DNA from 3 places in the Nocardiopsis sp. LOL_012 genome. Region 3 is predicted to be linked to each of the others. Evidence: riboswitches for the same ligand, from Rfam matches in the RefSeq annotation. Region 3 holds a riboswitch; each other region holds the start of a gene.
The links. A riboswitch is a leader RNA that binds a small molecule or an ion and turns the genes downstream of it on or off. The one in region 3 is predicted to bind cobalamin.

Region 1 (5,799 bases), on a different contig from region 3:
GGGCGCGTCCCCGCCCCGCCCCAGGGCGGGGCGGGGCGGCCGGCGGCCCCCACCACCGGGCCGCCCCGCCCGGGTCCGTCAGGAGCCGCCGTTGAGCATGGCCGCGGTGAGGACGTTTCCGGCCACACCCCAGCCGCCGTCGACGACCTCGTCGACCAGCACGACCGTGGTGGCCCTGGCGCGCTCACCGTAGAGGTCGGCGTACAGGTCGGTGGTGCGCTCGACGATCTCCTTCTTCTGCTCGTCGTTGAGGGTGTCGGCAGGGATCTTGAAGTTGGCGAAGGGCATGGTTCTCTCCTCGGATCGGAAGTGGGGAGGGCGGGTGTTCCTCCGCCGGAGCGGAAGTTCGGTGGTGCGGCCGGGGGCGCTAAACGATCCCGCCGTTGGCGCGCACGATCTGGCCGTTGACCCAGTGCCCGGCGGACGAGGCCAGGAAGGCCACGGTCGCGGCCATGTCCTCGGGGGTGCCCAGCCGCTCCAGTGGGGCCCGCCGGGCGAGCGCGGCCACGGTCTCCTCGTCCTTGCCCTCGAAGAAGAGCTCGGTGGCCGTGGGGCCGGGGGCGACGGCGTTGACGCTCACGTCGCGGCCCCGCAGCTCCTGTGCAAGGACCTGGGTCATCGCCTCTACGGCCCCCTTGCTCGCCGCGTAGGCACCGTAGGAGGGGAAGCGCAGGCCGACGACCGAGGAGGACAGCGTCACGATCACGCCGCCGGGACGGACCCGCCGGGCCGCCTGTTGGGCGACCACGAAGGCGCCGCGGACGTTGGTGCGGTGCAGGGCGTCGAACTCCGCCAGGTCGAGGTCGGCGATCGGTGCGAGCGCGATCCGCCCGGCGGAGTGGACCACCGCGTCCACCCCGCCGAAGGCCCGCTCGGCGGTGTCGAAGGTCTCCGCGACCGCGTCCGGGTCGGCGACGTCGGCGGCCGACGCCAGCGCCCGACCGCCGCCCGCCTCGATCTCGCCCACCACGGCGTCGGCCTCACCCTTGTTCGCGGCGTAGCCGACGACGACCGCCATGCCCTGACCGGCGAGGGTGAGGGCGACGGCGCGGCCGATCCCCCGTGATCCTCCGGTGACGACCGCGACGCGGGGCTCCGCGATGTTCGTGCTGTTCCGTGTGGTCATGCCCCCATACTGGGCGGCTTCAGAAAGAAGTGGCAGAGGCTCCGGACAGGGGGGACGCCGTCCCCTGTCTCCCGCCGCCGGACAGGGCGCACACTGGAGGCGATGAGTACCGCCAAGTACGCCGAACTCGGTGCCTTCCTGCGCTCGCGCCGCGACCGCGTGCGCCCCTGCGACGTGGGCCTGCCGCACGGGCCGCGCCGCCGCGTGCCGGGGCTGCGGCGCGACGAGGTCGCCCAGTTGGCGGGGGCCTCGGTGGAGTACTACACCGAACTGGAGCGCGGCCGCGGCTCCCAGCCCTCGGAGCAGATGCTGAGCGCGCTGGCGCGGGCGCTGCGGCTCACCCGCGACGAGCGCGACCACCTCTACCGTCTGGCGCACCGCCCGGTGCCCGTCGACGGCGGCGGCGCCTCGCACGTCCACCCGGGCATGCTGGACCTGCTCGACCGGCTGGACACCACACCGGCCCAGGTGATCACCGACCTGCACGTCACACTCGTCCAGAACCGGCTGGCGGTCGCGCTGCTCGGCGACCAGTCGGGGTTCCACGGCAGGCGGGCGAGCTTCGTCTACCGGTGGTTCACCGACCCCGCCGCCCGCGACCTCTACCCCGAGGAGGACCACGACGGCCAGACGCGCGCCTTCGCCGCCGACCTCAGGGCGGCGGCGGGGCGGCGGGAGTCGTCGGACGCCGAGGCCGCGTCCCTGGTCACGGCGCTGCTCGGCGAGTCAACGGAGTTCGCGCGGGTGTGGGCCGAGCACGATGTGGCGTTCCGGCGCCAGGACCGCAAGCGGATCCGGCACCCGGAGTTGGGGACCCTGGAGGTCGACTGTCTGAACCTGTTCAGCGAGGACGGGCGCCAGCGGCTGCTGTGGTTCACCCCGGCCGTCGGTACCGACAGCGCCGACCGCCTCGCGCTACTGTCGGTGCTCGGCACACAGGACATGGCCCGGTAGCGGCCGGGATCTGTCCCGGTACACGGGCGGTGGATATCATCGGGTTCCAGCACCGGTGCGGCGTCGACCAATTCCCATGTGCCCCCAGGGAGCGGCGGAGAGGCCCCGGGGTCGACGCCCGCGCGGAGCGGACCCCCGGCCGTCTGCCCGAGATGAGATCGCGTGCGCCGTTTCCTCCCCCTGTTCCTCTCCCCCGTCCTCCTGCTCACCGCCTGCGAGGGCATGACCGCGGGCTACCAGCCGCCGTTCGTCCCCGTCACCCTCGAAGTGGGCTCCGACGGCGAGGTCGCCGTCACCGCTGGAGCACAGATCACCACACCCGTGGGCACCTTCTCCGTCGAACAGGAGCACTGGAGCAGCTACGAACCCCCCGAGGACCAACTCGCCCTCTTCGTCCGCCACGAACAGGACGGCGAGGACCTCGACAGCGTCTACACCATCGACGCCGAAGTCGAAGCCGTCGTGGAACTCGACGGCCAATCGGTGGTCACCGTCCTCAATCGGCGCGTCCTCGTCGACGTCCGTGAACAGGGCACCGCACAGATCCACCTGCGCGAGATCCAGCCCGAACGCGACCTCGACCCCGAATTCCACCCCGCCCTGCTCACCGACCACGAACTGGCCATCGGCGGTGAACCCTGTGAGGGGTTCCTGTGCAGGTCCTACTCCTGGGTCGACCTGGATCCGCCAGGCTCGGCGATCCCCTTGGCCCAGGACCAGGAGGAGGAGTCCAAAGAGGCCGACCTGTCCTGGCTGAGCCGTATGTCGGGGATGCCGTTCACGCACAGCGAGTTCATCGGTGCCTTCCACAACAGCGGCGGGTTCTCCGCGGCCTCACTGGGCGAGCGGTCGGCGGACTACCGGGGGTGCTACGAGGCACTGTCCGACACCGGGGGCCTGCTCGGCTCCTGGGCGACGGGGGTCACGTCACAGGAGGGAGAGCGCTTCTGCGTGCGTACCACGAACGGCGGGGTCGCGCTGGTGGAGGTGCTCGACGCGTCCGACCACTCCGCCCGCCTGTCCTACACCCTGTGGGTGGGGTGACGCGGACCAGTCGGCTTCGCCCTCCCTACGGCAAAGGGCGGCTTGGTACCCTTCCAGGGCCAGTCGTACCACTTTCGTGGTCAGGGAATCCGGTGCGAATCCGGGACTGACGCGCAGCGGTGATGGGGACGGGCGGGGTATCGCGCCACTGGGCGGGGCCGCGGCGACCGAGCGTCGGAGCGGCACCGGCCTGGGAAGGCACCCCGTCCGGGTGAACCAGAGTCCGAAGACCTGCTGGCACCCGCGCGCCGACCGCGCGCGGCGTCCACGGCCAGGCTCCGCGTTCGAGCCCCGACACAAAGGCATACCTCCATGCTGCGTACAGCGCCGTCCCCCGCCCCTGCCCTGCTCGCCCTCTCCCTCCTGGCCACCGCCTGCGGCGCGGCCCCCGGGGAGGTGGGCGACGGCTCCGAGGCCGCCGCAAGCACCCCCGCCATCGACAACTGCGGGTACGAGATCCCCTTGGGCTCGCCCCCGGAGCGGGTCGTCTCCCTCAACCAGGGCACCACCGAGATCCTGCTCTCCCTCGGCCTTGAGGACCGCGTGGTCGGCACCGCCACCTGGACCGACCCGATCATGGCGGGGCTGGAGGAGGCGAACTCCGGCATCCCGCGCCTGGCCGACAACAATCCGTCCTTCGAGGCGGTCCTGGAGGCCGAGCCGGACTTCGTGACCGCCTCCTTCGAGTCCACGCTCGGCACGGGCGGCGTCGCCACCCGGGAGCAGTTCGAGGAGCTGGGCGTGGGCACCTACGTGTCCCCCTCCGACTGCGCGGCGGGCAAGGACAACGACAGCGGCGGCGACGGCTCGCGCAGTGAGGCGCTCACCCTGGACACCGTCTACGGGGAGGTGCGCGACCTGGCCCGGATCTTCGGGGTGGCCGAGCGCGGCGAGGAGCTCGTCGCGGAGCTGGAACAGCGGGTGGAGGCGGCCACAGACGGGCTGGACGCCACGGACGTGACGGTCATGTACTGGTTCGCCAACTCCGAGTCGCCCTACCTCGCGGGCTGCTGCGGCGCCCCCGGCATCATCACCCGCGCGGTGGGCGCGGAGAACGCCTTCGACGACACCCACGACGAGTGGCCCCAGATCAACTGGGAGACCGTCGCCGACCGCGACCCGGACGTCATCGTGCTCGGCGACCTGACCCGCGACTCGCAGACGGCGGAGACCGCGCAGGCCAAGACCGGCTTCCTGGAGGACAACCCCGCCACCGCCGAACTCACCGCCGTGCGCGAGGGGCGCTACGTCCTGCTCAGCGGGCAGGCCATGAACCCGACCATCCGCACGGTTGAGGGCATCGAGATCGTCGCCGCCGGGCTGCGGGATCTCGGGCTCGCCCAGTGAGGGCCCTCCAGCTCGTCCTGCTGGTCGTCGGCGGGCTGGTGGCGCTGGCCGCGTCGATCGCGGTCTCGGTGACCATCGGCCCCGCCGACATCTCCACCCTCGACGTGTGGCGGTCCGTCTGCGCCCGCCTGGGGTGGGGCGAGTCCCCGCTGAGCGCGCTGCGCGAGGGCATCGTGTGGGACCTGCGCATGCCGCGCACCCTGCTCGCCGCGGTGTGCGGGGCGGGGCTGGCCCTGTGCGGGGCGGTCATGCAGTCCCTGCTGCGCAACCCGCTCGCCGACCCGTTCGTGCTCGGGGTGTCCTCAGGCGCCTCGACCGGCGCGGTCGCGGTGCTGGTGCTGGGCTGGGGCGCCGGCGCGGTGTCCCTGTCGGCGGGCGCCTTCGTGGGTGCGCTGGCCTCCTTCGGCCTGGTGATGCTGCTGGCGCACACTCTCGGCGGCAGCCTGGACCGGGTGGTGCTGTCCGGGGTCGCGGCCATGCAGTTGTTCTCGGCGCTGACCTCAGTGATCGTGCTGACGTCGGCGTCGGCGGAGACCACCCGGGGCGTGCTGTTCTGGCTGCTGGGCTCGCTCAGCGGTTCGCGGTGGTCCGACGTGGCACTGTGCGCGGGCGTGCTGGGCCTGGTGCTCGCCGTCTGCCTCGCGCACAGCACCACCCTGGACGGGTTCGCCTTCGGTGAGGAAGCGGCGGCGAGCCTGGGCATCCGGGTGCCCCGGGTACGTCTGGTGCTGCTGTGCGCAACCGCGCTGCTCACGGCGGCGCTCGTCAGCTCGGCGGGGGCGATCGGTTTCGTGGGGCTGGTGCTGCCGCACGCCACCCGTGCGCTCACCGGCCCCGGGCACGCGCGGCTGCTGCCCGTCACGGCGCTGATCGGCGCCGTCTTCCTGGTGTGGGTGGACACGGTCGCCCGCACCGTGCTCGACCCGCAGGAGATCCCGGTGGGGGTGGTGACCTCCCTCATCGGGGTGCCCGCCTTCGTCGCCGTGCTCTATCGCGCCAGGAGGCACACGTGAGAGACCTCGAACCCGGCGCGGCGCCCTCCGGCGGGCTGCGCGCCGACGCCGTGGGGCGCCGGACCGGACGGCGGCTGGTCCTGGACGGCGTCACACTCGCCCCGCGGCCCGGCGAGACCGTCGGCCTGCTGGGGCCCAACGGTTCGGGCAAGTCCACCCTGCTCAGGATCCTCGGCGGCGTCCTCGAACCCACCGCGGGGACGGTCACCCTGGACGGCCGTCCGCTGCACCGGTACGGCCGCCGCGCCGCCGCGCGCCGTATCGCCGCCGTCCAGCAGAGCTCCCAGGCCCAGACCGAGCTGACCGTGCGGGACG
Region 2 (5,799 bases), on a different contig from region 3:
GCCGGGCAGCACCCGGACCGGCACGTCCCGGTAGGCGGGGTCCTCGGCCGCCTCGAACACGGCGGTGGCCATGCCGAACACCCCGGCGTCCCCGCCGGAGACCACGGCGACGCGCTCACCGTTCTTGGCCAGGTCGAGGGCGAGGCGGGCGCGCTGGAGTTCGACGGTGTTGCCGGAGGCGTGCCGGGTGAGACCGGGGCGCTGGGGCACACGTTCGACGTAGCGGCCGTAGCCCACCACGTGGTCCACCTCGTCGAGCGCGGCGGACGCCTCGGGGGTGAGCCAGCCCTCAGGCCCCGGCCCCAGGCCGACCACCAGCAGTTCGGCGGCCGGACCGGCCGGTTCCGGCGGCGGCGTGGCCTGGGTGGCCTCGCGGGAGCGGGTGCCGTTGCGGCTGTCACCGGTGACCAGGATCAGGGAGAAGTAGGGCACCGTGGCCGGGTCGACCCCGGCGACCGGGAGCCGCCGCTCCCCGCTCATGGAGGCGCGCTCCACGTACACCGCGTGCTCCAGCCGCCCTGCGGCGGCCAAGGCGCGGCGCACGGCGGGGAAGGTGCGGCCCAGCTTCATGATGACGGCGGCGTCGGTGTCGGCCAGGCGGCGGGCCAGTTCCGCCTCGGGCAGGGTGCCGGGCAGCACGGTGAGCACGTCGGTCTGCCGGGCCAGCGGCGACTCGGCGACGGCCGTGGCGGCGGCGAACGCCGGGACACCGGGCACGATCCGGGTCTCGTAGCGCTGTGAGAGCCGGTCGTGCATGTACATGTACGACCCGTAGAACAGGGGGTCGCCCTCCGAGAGCAGGACGACGTCGCGCCCGGCGTCCAGGTGGGCGGCCAGCCGCGCGGCGGACTCGGTGTAGAAGTCGGCGAGGGCGCCCTCGTAGCCGCCGGGGTGGTCGGTGGTGCCGGTGGTCACCGGGTAGGTGAGCCGCTCCTCCACCGCCGCACGCGGGATGAGGTCGGCGGCGGCACGGCGGGCGTTGGACTCCTTGCCGACACCCGCGTGGTAGGCGACGACGTCGGCTCCGGAGATGAGCCGGGCGGCCTTGAGGGTGATGAGCTCGGGGTCTCCGGGGCCGACCCCGACACCGTGGAAGCGGCCGGTCACTCCTCCTCCTTGGCGAGTGCGTTCAGGGCCGAGGCGGCCATGGCGGAGCCGCCCCGGCGTCCGTGGGCGGTCACGTAGGGGATGTCGGCGCCGTGGCGGTCGGCGAACTCGGCGAGCGCCCGTTTGGACTCGGCGGCGCCGATGAAGCCGACCGGGCAGCCCACGATCGCGGCCGGGCGCGGCGCGCCGTCCGCCAGCATCTCCAACAGGTGGAAGAGGGCGGTGGGCGCGTTGCCGACGGCGACCACCGCGCCGTGCAGCAGCGGCTCCCACAGGGAGACCGCGGCGGCGCTGCGTGTGGTGCCCCACTCCCGGGCGAGGCCGGGCACCCGCGGGTCGCCGAGCAGGCACAGCACCTCGTTGTCCCGTGGCAGACGGGCGGCGGTCACACCGGAGGCCACCATCGTGGCGTCGCACAGGATGGGCGCACCGGAGCGGAGGGCGGCGCGCGCGGCGGACACCAGGCCGGGGTGGATGTCCAGGTCGTCGGCGAGGTCCACCTGTCCGGTGCCGTGGATCATGCGCACGGCGAGGCGCTCGGCGTCGGCGGGCAGGTGGGCGAGGCGGGCCTCGCGCCGAATGGTGGCGAAGGAGTCGGTGTAGATGGCGGGCCCGTCGTCGACGTAGTCGTAGCGCCGGGTCGGCCGCGTCGGGCCGGTCATCGGGCCTCCCCGGGAACCACGACGCCGCGCCAGGGCGTGACGACGAGGGCGTCGGCCCCAACCGCGTCCGCCTCGTCGGCGAGGGCGTCGGCGGCGGCCCGGTCCAGTCCCTCGGCGGGCACGGGCACGTGCCGTCCGCCGCCGGGCAGCGGGCCGTGCGGCAGCGGCGGCGCGGGGGCGGGCAGCCTCGGATCCGCGGTGACCGGTGCGGCCAGGGGCGCGGGGAGTTCGGCGACGTGCCAGGGTGCGGTGGGACCGGTGCCGCGCCGGGCCAGGAAGGCATCGACCAGCCCGGTGAGCGCGTCCGCGGCCCCGTCGAGCCGGACCCGGGGGCCGTGGTGCTCTCCGATCCGCAGTTGCGCGGTCTCCGCGTCCAGGGCGGTCAGGCCGAGGTCGCAGGGGCGTTCGGCCAGGTCGCCGCGGCCGTCGTCGAGGACGAACAGGAAGCGTCCGGGGAGGGCGGCGCGGGTCGGCTCCGAGCACAGCGCCCGGTCCAGGGCGGCGGCGACGGGGCGCAGGTCGGCCCGGCCACCGGTGAGGCCGGTGCACGGGGAGGCCATGATGTTGCGGACCAGTTCGTGGGCGGGCGAGGGCAGCAGCCCGGTCTCCCCGATCGCCCGGAGCACCCCGGGTTCCAGTGTCCCGTCCCGGCCGGGCAGGGCGCGCAGTTGTACGTTGGCGCGGCCGGTGGCGTGGATCCGCCCGTCGCCGAACCGCTGTGCCACGGCGGCCAGGGCGCGCAGCGACGGGGCGGGGATCCGGCCGCCGACCAGCCGGAGCCGGACGAGCAGCCCGTCGTCGGCGGTCCAGGGCCGCAGCGCGCCGGGGCAGCGGTCGCGGCGGGTACGGGCGGCGGACGGCGGCGAGTCCGTCGGCGGCATGGCGTCCTTCGGGGTCAGGGACCCGGTGCGCGGGGTCCGCGGTCGACCTGGCGGCCGGTCACCGCCAGTGCCAGCAGGTCTTCGGACTCGGGATCGACCGGTGCGGGGCGCCTTCCCGGGGCGTGTGCCCCAGTGGCCGCCGCCGGGGACCGCGTCCCCAGGGCCTGCTCCGCCCGTCACCCTCACCGCTGCGCGTCAGTCCCGGATTCACACCGGGTTCCCTGCTCCATATGGTGGAGTTCGACTGGCGTCACGAGCGTACCGCGTCCTTTTTCTACCTTTTCCGGCTGGTCCGCGCTCCGGCCGGGCCGTCGACCGGGGTCGGCGCGGGCGTCAGTCCCGGTCCTCCGTGCGGCGCCCGATACGCCAGTAGGCGCAGAACTGGACGCGTCCCTTGGGCACGCCGGCCTTCAGGGCGATGGCGCGCGCCGCCAGAACGAACGACGCCTCACCGACGATGTACACCCCCGTCTCCGGGGTGATGGCGGCCGAACTCAGGTGCTCCAGCGCGCGCCCGCCCACGTCCTCGCCGGGGCCGCGCACCAGCCACACCGGGTCGGCGTCGGCCAGGGGGCGGCGGTCGGCGGGGTCGGGGACCTCCAGCACGTACTCGGCGGGCGCTCCGGCGAGGGAGCGGGCGATGCCCTCCACCCCGGGCAGGCCGCTCTCGTCCGCCACCACCAGGACGGGTCCGGTGTGGTCGTCCATGTTGAACAGGCGGCCCTGGTCGAGCAGGCCCACCGGGTCGCCGGGCCGGGCGGCCAGAGCCCAGCGGGCGGCCGTACCCTCGACCTCGCCGGTGGCGGGCGAGCGGTGGACGACGAAGTCCACGTCCACCTCCCAGGCGCGGCCCGCCCTGCGGACCTCGCGCATGGTGTAGTTGCGCACGACGGGCCGCCGCTCCCCGTCGATCTTCAGCAGCCGCGAGTACCAGCCTTCCGCCGGGCCGAAGGGCAGGTCCAGGGAGCCGTCGGGGGCGGGCAGGAACAGGCGGAACCAGTGGTCGTGGCCGAGGGGCTCGAACTCCTCCTCGAAGCCGTCGCCGGTACTGAGCAGGGTGACGCGGGCGAAGCCCGGCGAGGGCCGGGAGACGTCCGCGACGGCGAAGGTGCGGACGGCGGCGCGACGGGGCGGGTGGCGGCGAGCTGCTGGGCCACGGTGCCTCCTGCGACGGGGGCGGGTCGGGGTCGGGGCCGTGTCGTCCGCGGCAGGCCCGCGAAAGCGACAGTGAGGCGAGTCTAACCTTACTTGACACCAGGCCCCCGAACGGGCGCGGCCCATCCCCTGACCTGGATCCCGTGTACCCCATGGAGAAAAGTCCGCGTACTCATGTGGACCATTCGAATACTGCGGGTTATATTCGCGGTGTCTCATCCGGCCGGTCCCGCGTCCTTCCGCCGTCCCTGCCCCCTTCGGCGCCCCCGACCACGGCACACCGCCCCCCGAGGAGACCCTGATGGGCCAGCACGAGCAGGCACTCGACTACCCGATCCCGTCCGACTCGGCACTGGAGCCGCCGCAGGAGTGGTCCCGCCTCCGCCAGGAGTGCCCGGTGGCCCGCGTGCGACTGCCCAGCGGCGACGAGGCCCGACTGGTGACCCGCTACGAGGACGTCAGGGACGTGCTCGCCGACCCCCGTTTCAGCCGCGTGCTCGACGCCGAGGACGCGGCCCGGCTGACCGACTCCGAATCGGGCGGACTGTTCGGCGGTGAGATGGCCACGGTGCTGCCCAGCTCCGGGGAGGCGCACCAGCGGTGGCGGCGCCTGATCAGCAAGTGGTTCACCACCAAGCGCATGAACGCGCTGCGCCCGGAGATCGAGCGCATGGCCGACGGGCTCGTCGACGCGATGGTCGAGCAGGGGCCGCCCGCCGACCTCAGAGCGGGCCTGGGCTTCCCGCTGCCGGTGTTCGTCATCTGCGACATGCTGGGCGTGCCCGCCGAGGACCGCGACCGCTTCTCCACCTGGTCGGACATGCTGCTCAACCTCACCCGCTACAGCGGCGCGGAGTCGGAGACGGCCCAGGCCGAGTTCTTCACGTACATGTCCGCGCACATCGCCGCCAAGCGCTCCGAACCGGGCGAGGACATCATCAGCGCGCTGATCGAGGAGGCCGGCGAGCAGGGCCGCCTCTCCGACATGGAGCTCGTCGTCACGGGCGTCGGCCTCCTCGTCGCCGGCCACGAGACCACGGCCAACATGATCGGCAAGATGGCCTCCATGCTGCTGGCCGACCGGTCCCGGTGGGAGCGGCTGCTGGAGGACCGCTCCCTCGTCCGGACCGCCGTCGAGGAGTGCCTGCGCATGGACGCCAACTCCGGCATCGGCCTGCCCCGCTACCTTTCCGAGGAGACCGAGATCGCCGGTACCGTCCTGCCGCGCGGCACCACCGTGATGTGCAACATGGGCGCCGCCAACCGCGACTCCGGCGCCTTCGACTCCGCCGACGAGATGGACCTGGAGCGCAGGCCCAACCCCCACCTGGCCTTCGGTGCGGGGGCGCACTCCTGCGTGGGGCAGTCCCTGGCCCGCGCCGAACTCCAGGTGGTGCTGGAGGTGCTGCTGCGCAGACTGCCCACACTGGAGCTGGCCGTACCCGCCGACGAACTCAGGCGGGTGGAGGGCCTGGTCGTCGGCGGTCTGAACGAGGTCCCCGTCCGCTGGTGACCTCCGCCGCGCCCTCCCGTGCCGAGCCCCGCTCGCGGCGCGGGAGGGCGTACGGCGGCCAGCCGCCGATCACGTACGGGTCCTCGCGGGGCAGGCCCCCCTCCAGGGGCGGTTCGCCCACCGGGACGTAGCGGCCGGCCGCTTCCCCGCCGCGTTCGGGACTGTAGTGGAGGGTGCCCGCGCCCGCGCGGACCGTGTGGAGGCCGCGCGACCGCGTTCGCGCCCCAGGCGTTGTACGGAGCCCCGCCCGTCCACGGGACGGCGCGCTCCGCGGCCGGGGCTGCGCGCAGCCGGAGGCAGGGAAGTGAAACGTTCTTACTTTCCGGCAGTACCCACACGCTCATACACACACAGTGACACCACTGTTCATAGGATCGATACGGGGAGACCTCCAGATTTCCGCACGGATGCATTGATCCCATGAGCCATCTGTTGGTAACTTCACTGAAACGTTTTAAGAGACGGCCGTCACAGGCCGCAC
Region 3 (5,799 bases):
CCGCCGCGCAGTCCACGTCCTTGCCCGCGGTGACCTCCCCCGGGACGGCGGGGCGGTCGGCGGTCGGCGCGTCAGGTGCCGGTACGGCGAAGTCGGGCTCCTCCAGCGCGGAGGCCGCACGCGCCCGCTCACCCAGGTCGGACAGGAGAGGGGCCGCCTCCTCGGCGTCGACGACCACCCCGATCCGCCCCGGGGAGGCGTCCGGCGGGTGCCCCTCGCGCACCGGTGAGAGGTGCCCGTCGTCGAACTCCACCACGAGGTCGCCGTCGGCGTTGAAGCCCATCGAGTCGTAGGTGGACAGGATCGGCCACAGCGTGTCCGCTCCCGCGTGGGGGTGGCCGGCCAGCGCGTCGGTGACGATCCCGTTCAGCCGCTCCAACCCCTCCTGCCCGGCGATCAGTTCGGAGGAGTAGCGGGTCAGCCCCGTCTCGGCGTCGTACCAGTAGGTCGCGTACCCCTGCCGGAGCCCGTGCAGGTCCTCCACGGTGTGGACCAGGCGCACCCCCAGGACGCCGCCGCCGGCCGCCGTCACCTCCCAGTCGACGTCCAGGCTCACCGGCTCCCGGCTCCCGCCGTAGAAGTCGCCCACCCGCCGGTCCACGTGCCCGGCCAGCCCCTGGGAGAACCCCTCTGCCCCCTCGAACTCGGGGTAGGCGGCGGTCACCGCCACCCCGTCGGGGACGTAGGGGTGGCCGTCGAAGTCGGCCGCGGTGCCGGTCCACTCCGAGACGGGGCCCCCGGGGGCGTCGGCCACCACCGACATCAGGTCCGCGGCGTCAGCGGCGCCGGGCTCGGCGGCGCAGGAGGCTGCGGGCAGCAGGAGCGCGGCGGCCGCGGCCCCCGCCCACCGGTGCCCCTTCCTGCGGCTGCCCGGCGAGGGCAGGTCCCTCGGCTCGTGTACACGGGCGGTCGTCTGCCCCACCGGCGATACCTCATCCCTTGGTCTGAACGCGTAGCGGCTGCTGGGAGCAACATAGAGGACTGTGTGACCCTGCCTGGCCGGGTGGCCGGATCCGGCCACCCGGCCAGGCGGGGGAAAGGGACGGCGGGGGCGAGACCGGCTCAGCCCGCCGCCTCCTCGTCCACCTGTTCGCCGGTCCCGGGCGTCTCCGACGGCTGCTCCGCCTCCGGGATGCCGTCGGTGTAGAGGCCGCCGGGGGTGGTGGGGCCGAGCAGTTGGGTGACGGTGACCATCGTGAACCCGCGCGCGTCCAGTTCGGAGATGATCTGCCGCGACGCCGCGATGGTCGTGGGGTGGATGTCGTGCATGAGGATGATCGCCCCGTCCGAGGCCCCCGACAGCGCACGCTGGGTGACCAGCGAGGCGTCGCGGTCCCTCCAGTCGTAGGTGTCCACGTTCCAGATGATCTGGGACAGGCCCATGTCGGCGGTCACGGCGGTGACGCCCTCGTCGGTGGCTCCGTAGGGGGGCCGCATCATGTCCATGGTGTAGCCCGTCTCGCGGTACACCAGGGCCTGCACCGCGTCTAGTTCGGAACGCGCCCCCTGCTGGCTCAGGCCGGACAGGTCGGGGTGGTTCAGCGTGTGGTTGGCCATCTCGTGGCCCTCGGCGTAGGCGCGCCGCACCGTCGTCGCATGCGACATGACCGGCACCCCGGTGACGAAGAAGGTGGCGCGGGCGTCGTACTCGGCGAGCGTGTCCAGCAGGGCGGGGGTCCCGGCGCCGGGACCGTCGTCGTAGGTCAGCGCCACGCACTTGGTGGCGGGGTCGGAGCAGTCCACAGTGTCGTCGACCGGGGACAGCACGCCCGGAGGGGGCGTGTCCGTACCGCCTCCGGCCGTCGCGGGCGGGCTCGGCACGGAGAAGGCATCAGCGGCGACGGTCGCCGCGTCGCGGGCGCGCAGGCCCAGTTCCGACAGCAGCGGTTCGGCCAGGTCCCGTTCCACGACGGCGTGCACCCGGCCCGCGCCCACGGGCGCCACCTGGCCGTCGTCGAACTCCACGACCAGGTCGCCGGCGGGGTTGAACCCGACCGAGTCGTACAGCGAGGAGATGGGGTGGATGACCGAGCCGTCCGCCTGGTCGGGCACCCGCTCCAGGACCAGGTCGTTGAGGGCGGCCAGTTCGTCCTGCCCGGCGATCAGGGCGGTCGAGCCGTGCGCCAGGCCGGTGTCGGTCTCGTACCAGTAGGTGGAGCGGCGCTCCCGGGTCTCCTCGGAGTCGGTCTCGGTACCGGTCACGCGCACCCCCAGGACGTCGCCCGCGGCGGCGGTCAGCCCCCAGGAGCCCGTGTAGGACCTGGCACCGGGGTTGGCGGCCTCGAAGGCGCGCACCTCGCTGGCGAGCGTGTCCGCCAGGAACTCGGTGAGGGGGTCGGCACCCTGGACGGCGGGGTAGGCCACCGCCACCTCGGCGCCTCCGTCGTAGGCCAGGGAGACCTCCTCCACACCGACGACGTCGGCGGGGTCGACGACCGTGAGCTGGTCGGGGTCCCCGGTGGCCGCGGGGGGCCCGCTCTCCTCCGAGGACTGCGTGGCGGCGGTCCCGCCGGGGGAGGAGGGCGGCCAGGGCAGGACCGAGAAGCGGGTGGCGGCCAGGGCCAGGACGACCAGGACCGCGACGGCGCCGGCGGCCGTGGCCAGGGCGGCGACGGGGACCTTGGCGGACGGGGATGGATTGTTCACGTCGGGGGTTCTCCACGTTCATCCGGGGGCGACGAACATCGGCGGAGGGGAGGCGGGGGCGGCCTCTCTCCGCGGCTTGTATCGGTTGTGACGCACGACGGGGGCGTGCGGTTGCGGTGCGACGACGTGTGCCGGGGATGGTCGGAGCGGGGGCGGGGCCGTGACGGGCTGGCTGTCGGTCCTCCCTATACTCCCAGGTGTGGAAGGTACGCGTTCCACACCCGGGCCAGCCCGGGCGGTGCGCGTCGAAAGAGGGAATCCGGTGTGAATCCGGAGCTGCCCCGCAGCGGTATGTGGGAACGACAGTCGCCATGAGCACTGGTGGGCCGGCCGAGAGGACCGGTGACCGGGAAGCGGCGGCCGGTAGGTGACCGGACACGGGTCCGGTGGTGCCCGCGAGTCCGAAGACCTGCCTCCACCCGGCGGCCCGCCCGGGCCGCCGGTGGTCCCGCGCCCCGAGGGAGGGCCGGAGGCGGTGTCGGGCGCGCTCGCGGCGCGCCGCCGACGCGTGCCCTCCCATGCCCTCGTCCCGGTGCCGGAACCCGGCTTTCGACGAGGGAGAGAAGCTGTATGGACACGTCACAGGCCACCGGTGGGGGGAACGTGCGCTCCACGGTGCACGGCTACCCGAGGATCGGTCCGCGCCGTGAACTCAAGCGGGCGGTCGAGGCCTACTGGAAGGGTCGCCGCACCGCCGCCGAACTGGACACCGTCGCCGCTGGACTGCGCACGGACGCCTACGCCCTGCTGAAGGGGGCGGGGGTCGACGACCTGCCCTCCAACACGTTCTCCTACTACGACCACGTGCTGGACACCGCGGTCATGTTCGACCTGGTGCCGCCGAGGTTCGCCTCACCGGCCTCCGCCGCCGACCGCGACGAGGAGCTGCGCCGCTACTTCGCGCTCGCGCGGGGCGACCGGGGCGCCCCGCCGCTGGAGATGACCAAGTGGTTCGACACCAACTACCACTACCTGGTCCCCGAACTGGAGCCGGGCACCCGCCCGCGCCTGGTCGGCGACAAGCCCGTCGCCGAGTTCCGTGAGGCGGCCGGGGCCGGGTACCGCACCCGTCCGGTCATGGTCGGACCGCTCACGTTCCTGCTGCTGGCCAAGCCCGCAGACGGCGCCCCCGAGGGCTGGGAGCCGGTCGAGCTGCTCGATCCGCTCCTGGACGCCTACGCCGAACTCCTGGCCGACCTGAGGGCGGCCGGGGCCGAGGAGGTGCAGTTGGACGAGCCGGTCCTGGCCACCGACGAGGGCCGGGCCGCCACCAAGCACCTGGAGCGGGCCTACCGGCGCCTGGGGGCGCTGGCCGACCGTCCCTCCCTGCTGGTGTCCACCTATTTCGGATCCATCGGCGCCGACGCCCTGCGCGTTCTCAAGGACACCCCCGTCGAGGCGGTCGGCCTGGACCTGGTGACCGACTCCGAGGGCGTCGACGACCTCGTGAAGGTGTCCGGTCTGGGCAGTACCCGCCTGGTCGCCGGCGTCGTCGACGGCCGCAACGTGTGGCGCACCGACGTCCCCGCGGCGGCCGCAACCCTGGGCACGCTGCTCGGCCTGGCCGACGAGCTGACCGTGGGCACCTCCTGCTCGCTGCTGCACGTGCCCGTGGATCTGGACGCCGAGACGTCCCTGGACCCGGAGCTGCGCCGGGCGCTGGCCTTCGCCAAGCAGAAGGCCGAGGAGGTCGCCCTGCTCGGGCGGGTGCTCTCCCAGGGGGCCGGGGCCGGGCCGGAGGACTCCGCCTCCCCGCCGTCCTTCACCGACGCCCGGGTCCGGGCGCGGCTCGACGCGCTCGGGCCGGAGGCCGCCGTGCGCCCGGGGGAGCGGGGCGTTCCGGCCGACACCCCCCTCACCACCACGACGATCGGCTCGTTTCCCCAGACCGCCGAGCTGCGCGGGGCGCGCGCCGCCCACAGCAGGGGCGAGATGGGGCGGGAGGAGTATGAGCGGATCATGCGTGAGGAGATCGACCGCGTGATCGCCCTCCAGGAGGATATCGGCCTGGACGTGCTCGTGCACGGAGAGCCCGAGCGCAACGACATGGTCCAGTACTTCGCCGAGCGGCTCGACGGTTACGCGACCACCGAGTACGGGTGGGTGCAGTCCTACGGTTCGCGTTGCGTGCGGCCCCCGGTCCTGTACGGGGACGTCTTCCGTCCCGAACCGATGACGGTCGAGTGGATCACCTACGCACAGTCTCGGACGCGCAAGCCCGTCAAGGGCATGCTGACCGGCCCGGTCACCATGCTCGCCTGGTCCTTCGTCCGTACCGACCAGCCGCTGGGCGACACCGCCCGCCAGGTCGCCCTGGCGCTGAGGGACGAGATCGCCGACCTGGAGCGGGCCGGGATCCGCCACATCCAGGTGGACGAGGCGGCCCTGCGTGAGCTGCTGCCGCTGCGCGAGGAGCGGCGTTCGGCCTACATGGACTGGGCGGTGGGCTCGTTCCGCCTGGCCACCTCCGGGGTCGCGCCGACCACGGTGATCCACACGCACATGTGCTACTCGGAGTTCGGGCAGATCGTCGGCGGGATCGAGGCGCTGGACGCCGACGTCACCAGTGTCGAGGCGGCCCGTTCGCGGATGGAGCTCGTGGCGGACCTGGGCCGGCGCGGCTACGCGCGCTCGATCGGTCCCGGCGTCTACGACATCCACTCGCCGAGGGTGCCCTCGGCGGGGGAGATCGAGGAGTCCCTGCGCCTGGCGCTGGAGCACGTGGACGCCGACCGCCTGTGGGCCAACCCGGACTGCGGTCTCAAGACGCGCGGCTACGCCGAGACCGAGCAGGCCCTGCGCAACATGGTCGAGGCGGTCCGCCGGGTCCGCGCCGTCCTGTGACCGCAGCTCGCGCCGGCCCGCCGGGCCCGCGCGAGCGGACGGGCGCATACGAGGGGGCCGTGGCGCGTGCGCCGCGGCCCCCTCGGGCGTTCCGGTCCCGGGTCAGGCGCTGCCGACCAGGGCCAGGGCCTCGTTGCCGACGTTGAGCATGATGTCCTCGGTGTCGTCCGGCAGGCTCAGCTCGTCGACGGTGGCGTCGCCGAGGAAACCGAGGAGGACCTGGTACTCGATCTGGATGTTGACGTTGGCCGTGCGGATCAGCAGGACGGCCGTGGGCACTTCGTCACCCAGGTAGTCGTAGGTGGTCAG

Region 1: linked by a shared signal. The riboswitch ahead of ACFHWE_RS11445 (ABC transporter substrate-binding protein) and the one ahead of metE (5-methyltetrahydropteroyltriglutamate--homocysteine S-methyltransferase) in region 3 are both predicted to bind cobalamin.
Region 2: linked by a shared signal. The riboswitch ahead of ACFHWE_RS11365 (nitrite reductase) and the one ahead of metE (5-methyltetrahydropteroyltriglutamate--homocysteine S-methyltransferase) in region 3 are both predicted to bind cobalamin.

What each region holds. Positions count from the first base shown of each region.
Region 1 covers NZ_JBHMIV010000014.1:74,762-80,560, reverse strand. The annotation lists gene ACFHWE_RS11465 (tautomerase family protein) at 79-288, opposite strand; gene ACFHWE_RS11460 (SDR family oxidoreductase) at 368-1,126, opposite strand; gene ACFHWE_RS11455 (helix-turn-helix transcriptional regulator) at 1,229-2,080, shown strand; gene ACFHWE_RS11450 (hypothetical protein) at 2,243-3,124, shown strand; cobalamin riboswitch at 3,168-3,378, shown strand; gene ACFHWE_RS11445 (ABC transporter substrate-binding protein) at 3,437-4,471, shown strand; gene ACFHWE_RS11440 (FecCD family ABC transporter permease) at 4,468-5,484, shown strand; gene ACFHWE_RS11435 (ABC transporter ATP-binding protein) at 5,481-5,799, shown strand, end outside.
Region 2 covers NZ_JBHMIV010000014.1:52,055-57,853, reverse strand. The annotation lists gene ACFHWE_RS11375 (precorrin-2 C(20)-methyltransferase) at 1-1,107, opposite strand, end outside; gene ACFHWE_RS11370 (precorrin-8X methylmutase) at 1,104-1,769, opposite strand; gene ACFHWE_RS11365 (nitrite reductase) at 1,766-2,650, opposite strand; cobalamin riboswitch at 2,705-2,914, opposite strand; gene ACFHWE_RS11360 (siderophore-interacting protein) at 2,984-3,931, opposite strand; gene ACFHWE_RS11355 (cytochrome P450) at 4,107-5,318, shown strand.
Region 3 covers NZ_JBHMIV010000001.1:278,504-284,302, forward strand. The annotation lists gene ACFHWE_RS01255 (polysaccharide deacetylase family protein) at 1-922, opposite strand, end outside; gene ACFHWE_RS01260 (polysaccharide deacetylase family protein) at 1,063-2,646, opposite strand; cobalamin riboswitch at 2,834-3,078, shown strand; gene metE (5-methyltetrahydropteroyltriglutamate--homocysteine S-methyltransferase) at 3,217-5,490, shown strand; gene ACFHWE_RS01270 (DUF3558 domain-containing protein) at 5,593-5,799, opposite strand, start outside.